Regions from separate parts of the Protofrankia sp. Cas4 genome, predicted to be linked through region 2. Evidence: riboswitches for the same ligand, from Rfam matches in the RefSeq annotation. Region 2 holds a riboswitch; the other holds the start of a gene.
The links. Region 2 has a riboswitch for cyclic di-AMP ahead of U9979_RS12820 (C40 family peptidase). Riboswitches for the same ligand answer to the same signal wherever they lie in the genome.
Positions count from the first base shown of each region.

Region 1: another riboswitch for cyclic di-AMP. It lies ahead of U9979_RS03390 (transglycosylase family protein); the one in region 2 lies ahead of U9979_RS12820 (C40 family peptidase).

Region 1 covers NZ_CAUVXL010000032.1:2,980-5,178, reverse strand. The annotation lists gene fbaA (class II fructose-bisphosphate aldolase) at 1-848, shown strand, start outside; cyclic di-AMP (ydaO/yuaA leader) riboswitch at 1,072-1,244, shown strand; gene U9979_RS03390 (transglycosylase family protein) at 1,316-2,050, shown strand.
Region 2 covers NZ_CAUVXL010000137.1:6,078-8,276, forward strand. The annotation lists gene U9979_RS12820 (C40 family peptidase) at 132-809, opposite strand; cyclic di-AMP (ydaO/yuaA leader) riboswitch at 924-1,082, opposite strand; gene U9979_RS12825 (peptidoglycan-binding domain-containing protein) at 1,529-2,065, shown strand; gene U9979_RS12830 (acyl-CoA dehydrogenase family protein) at 2,183-2,199, opposite strand, start outside.

The sequences.
Region 1 (2,199 bases), on a different contig from region 2:
GGGTGAAGAACATGGTCCTCGGCGCGCAAGCACTCGCCGAATTCGCCCACCATGTCGCCAAAGCGTACCCGGTCAATATCGCCCTGCACACCGACCACTGCCCCGCGGACAAACTCGACACCTATCTGCGCCCCCTGCTTGCGATCTCCAAGGACCGGGTTCTCCGCGAAGGGCGGGATCCGCTGTTCCACTCACATATGTGGGATGGATCGGCAGTCGAGCTGGAGGAGAATCTCAAAATTGCCGACGGCCTCCTGATCGAATGCCACCAGGCCAAGATCGTCCTGGAGGTGGAGATCGGTGTCGTCGGCGGCGAGGAGGACGGTGTCGTCGGTGCGATTGACGAGAAACTTTACACCACGCCGACGGACATGTGGCGCACCGCCGAGGTTCTCGGCACCGGCGAACGGGGCCGCTACATGCTCGCCGCAACCTTCGGAAATGTGCACGGTGTATACAAGCCGGGCAATGTGAAACTCCGTCCGGGAATCCTTCGGGACGGGCAGCAGTATGTCGCGCAGCAGCTCGGTCTGCCAGTCGACGCCAAGCCCTTCGACCTGGTGTTTCACGGCGGTAGCGGTTCCGACCTGGCCGAAATCCGCGAGACGCTGGACTACGGCGTTGTCAAGATGAATGTGGACACCGATACCCAGTACGCATACACCCGGCCGATCGCCGACCATGTCTTCAAGAACTACGCCGGCGTACTGAAAGTGGACGGCGAAGTAGGTGTGAAAAAGCAGTACGACCCACGCAGCTACGGCAAGGCAGCCGAGTCCGGTATGGCCGCCCGTGTCGCGCAGGCCTGCGCAGACCTGCGCTCGGCGGGGCGTTCGCTGACCAGCTGACCCATCCGGCCGAAGGAGGCGCGACATCGCTTTTCGCGCCTCCTTCGGCCGCCTGCAAGCAAGCTGAGCGCATGCATGCGCGCGTTAGCAGTCGATCTCGAGGAACGGCAAGAGTGGACAGCGCGATGTGCGCATAGTCACGAACCGCATTCACGGCTTGTTCAGCCACCAGCAATTCTGGTTATGGTCTGCGCCGTGCCCGTCGATACGATGGGGACACGTCGGGCGGCACGCCGAATCCTGCCCTCGCTCGACGAAAACCAAACTTGCGGCAGGAACGGGGGACCCACTTTCGGACGTCGATATCGGGCGTCCTCGGGGTGAAGCCGTGAAAGCGGCCGGGCAGTCCCAGCCCGAATCCGACAGCTCACCTCGCAGGCGTGGGGAAGGGCATTACCAATATGTCCAGTACACGTTCTCGTGGCCGACATCGTGGAGTTCGCCGGGCTCGGATCCGCACCCGGGCCATGGTGGTGACCCCGGCTCTGGTCGCCGCGATCAGTGGCGGCATCGCGATGTCCCAACCGGCCAGCGCCGCCACGACCTGGGAGGGGCTTCGCCAATGCGAGTCCGGCGGTGACTATGGGGCGAACAGCGGCAACGGCTACTACGGCGCTTACCAGTTCTCGCTGGGCACCTGGCAGGGCCTGGGCTTCACCGGCCTGCCCAGCAGCGCGGCCCCCGGCACCCAGGATGCAGCCGCGATCAAGCTCGCCGCCCGCGCCGGCTTCGGCCAGTGGCCTGCCTGCGGCAAGGGCATGGGCGCCGACCAACTCGGGGGCGGCACCAACCCGGCCGGCACCGCAAGTCCCGGCGCATCGGGCACCGGCAGCGGTGACAGCGGTGACAGCAGGGATGCACCGGACACCAGCGCATCGGACTCGAGCTCATCCGACACCGACTCGTCGCAGGCACCCTCGTACGGCAGGAGCGGTTCCTCGCGCTGGCAATGGCGCACGGTGAGCACGGACATCTCGTCGAACTCCGCTGATGCGAGGCCCCTTACCGCCGACCTCGTCGATCAGGTGCGGTCAGACGTTCGGTCGTGGCAGCACCAGATGAACAGTCTTGGCTACAAGATCCAAATTGACGGTCGGTATGGACCTGAGTCGGCCGGCGCGGCCAGCCGCCTGCAGGCCGACAAGGGCCTGGCGGTCGACGGAATCTGTGGGCCGGAGACCTGGGGGATCACCTTCAGCTGAACAGCCGGCAGCTGACGGCCGCGAACTGATATAGACCCCGCGAGGACGAGTCGGGCCGGTCCCACCTGCGTGACAACAAACACAACAGAAAAGCACTACGGCGACCGGCCCGATCACTCGGTGTTACGAAAAGCCAGCACAAACGACCC
Region 2 (2,199 bases):
TCAGTATCGTCGATCGGCTCATGGGCGCCGCGCGGACGCACCCGTCACAGCCAAGCTGGCGGAATGCCCACGGTGGGGCACGCGGCAGCCCGGCCATGACGGGTCGCATGTCTGTTAACAGTCGAGCCAGGTCACCCCAGGCGGCCAACGAGATAACTCGTGGAATAAATCTTCTGAAGCCGGACGACGGTTCCGCTGTGGGGAGCGGCCCACATCATGTCGGCCCCGGCGTAAATCGCCACGTGATGGATGTTTCCGGGCTGCCCGAAGAAGATGAGATCACCGGGTTGCTTGGCATCCCGCGATATCTTCTGCGACGCCGCGTACTGGGCGTCGGTCACTCGCGGCACGCTCCGGCCGAGCTGTTTGTAGATGTACTGGACAAGCCCGGAACAATCAAAGGAGTTCGGACCCTGGGCGCCCCACACGTATGGCTTGCCCGCCTGCTTCGATGCCAAATAGACGATCTTCTCACCGAGACTGGCAGTGGACGCCGCGGAACCGTCCTGCTGCGACGATGCACTGTCCGGCGGTGCCGAGAGGCCGCCAGTCTGGGCCGACACCGAACCAGCAGCCGACGCCGAACCAGCGGCCGACGCCGGGTCGGACGCCGAGGGCGAATCGGACGCCGAGGGCGCGGTCCCGGCGTCACCGGCAGCGGTGTCACCGGCCCAGGTCTGCGCAGTGGCAGTGGTGGCAGTGGTGGCAGTGGTCGAGCCGGCCGGACTGTCAGCCCCGGCGTCGTTCGCCAGTGCGGGGGCCGCAAAAGCGGTCAGAGCGACGGTCCCGGTGGCCGCGGCGGCAACCACCGCACGTGCGGACCGGCGGCGGAAGCTGGACCTGGCGGTCGGTGCACGGTGGCGACCGTGTCCGGACGGAACCCCGTCAGCAGAATCTGCACACGCCTGATATGCAGGCAACAATGATCCTTCCCGTACGCCTGCGAGGTTAGCTGTCGGGTTCGGGCCGGGAAGCCCGGTCAGCGCGGAGATCCGCGGCCGACTTCACCCCGAGGACGGCGCCACAAGGGCGACGTCCGCCAAGTCCTGGTTCCCCCGCTGCTGCCCTGGTGATTACTAGAAGGGAACACCGGACCGAGGGCAGAACTCGGCGTTCGGCCCGGTGTTGCTGAGAGCCCGGCCACGGTAGCGAACTACACGCTGTGACCGCAAGGGCCATTTTCCGCGAATCTCGACGCATGTCGACTACTATGCGTGTCAATCATCCGGCCGGCCGGTCAGAGAAATCAGATCAACACCGCTGGCAGTGGATCGAGCGCGGCGGCAGAGTACCGACATACATTGGCCGCCAGAGCACGCACGGTGATACCGATGAGGAAACAGGCCAATCGACGGGGTACGTCTTGTCTCATCTGGCAGGGGTTCTGGCAGGGGTTCTGGCATCGTCTTCGGTCGAATCCTTACCATCGGTCCCGGCCGCCAACACGGCGTCGCCGAAAAGGAGTCAGCGATGACGGCTGTGCAACAGTTGGTCGAGCATGCGTTGGCGGAGGTCGGCTACGCCGGGGATGGCCACAATCACACGAAGTACGGTCACCACGATCTGGTCCTGGGCGCGAGCCCATGGCCTGGTCGTCGAACGCACCGGCAATAATATTGCCACGGTCGAAGGTAACGTCGGAAACGATCAGGTACTACGCAGAACCTGGCTGGCCGGCGGTATACTCATCGTTGGATGCGTGAACTGGCAGTCGATGTTCAGCGGTGGCCCGCGCTTCCCGCTCGCCCCCCAGAATTCGCCGAACCGGTTCGCCTACTTCCCGACGAGCGCGCGCGGGTCCCTCGACCAGGGCGAGTCAGGGGTGTTCCCGGATCTGCGCCACCCGGTCACGACCGCTCAGAACGCGCTCAACATCGCTACGGGCCGGGAGGGCGATAATCGCCTGTTCTCCCCGGACGGCGCCTTCGGCCCGCTGACGGAAAAAGCGTTCCGTGATTTCCAGGAATTCTGCCGGTTGAACGACCCGGCGGTGGCAGTCACCGGTGTGGTCGACCGGACGACCTGGCGTCTTCTCGACTATTTCCTCGACATCAAAGGTCGGTGAACCGACGCCTACGCGATCTTTCGAGGTTTGTGCGATCGACAAGGACTCTTCCGTCGCACAAACCTCGAAAAATCATCTAGCCGGCCGGCAGACGCTAGCCGGCAGACGCTACGATCGTCATGACGCGCTCGCAT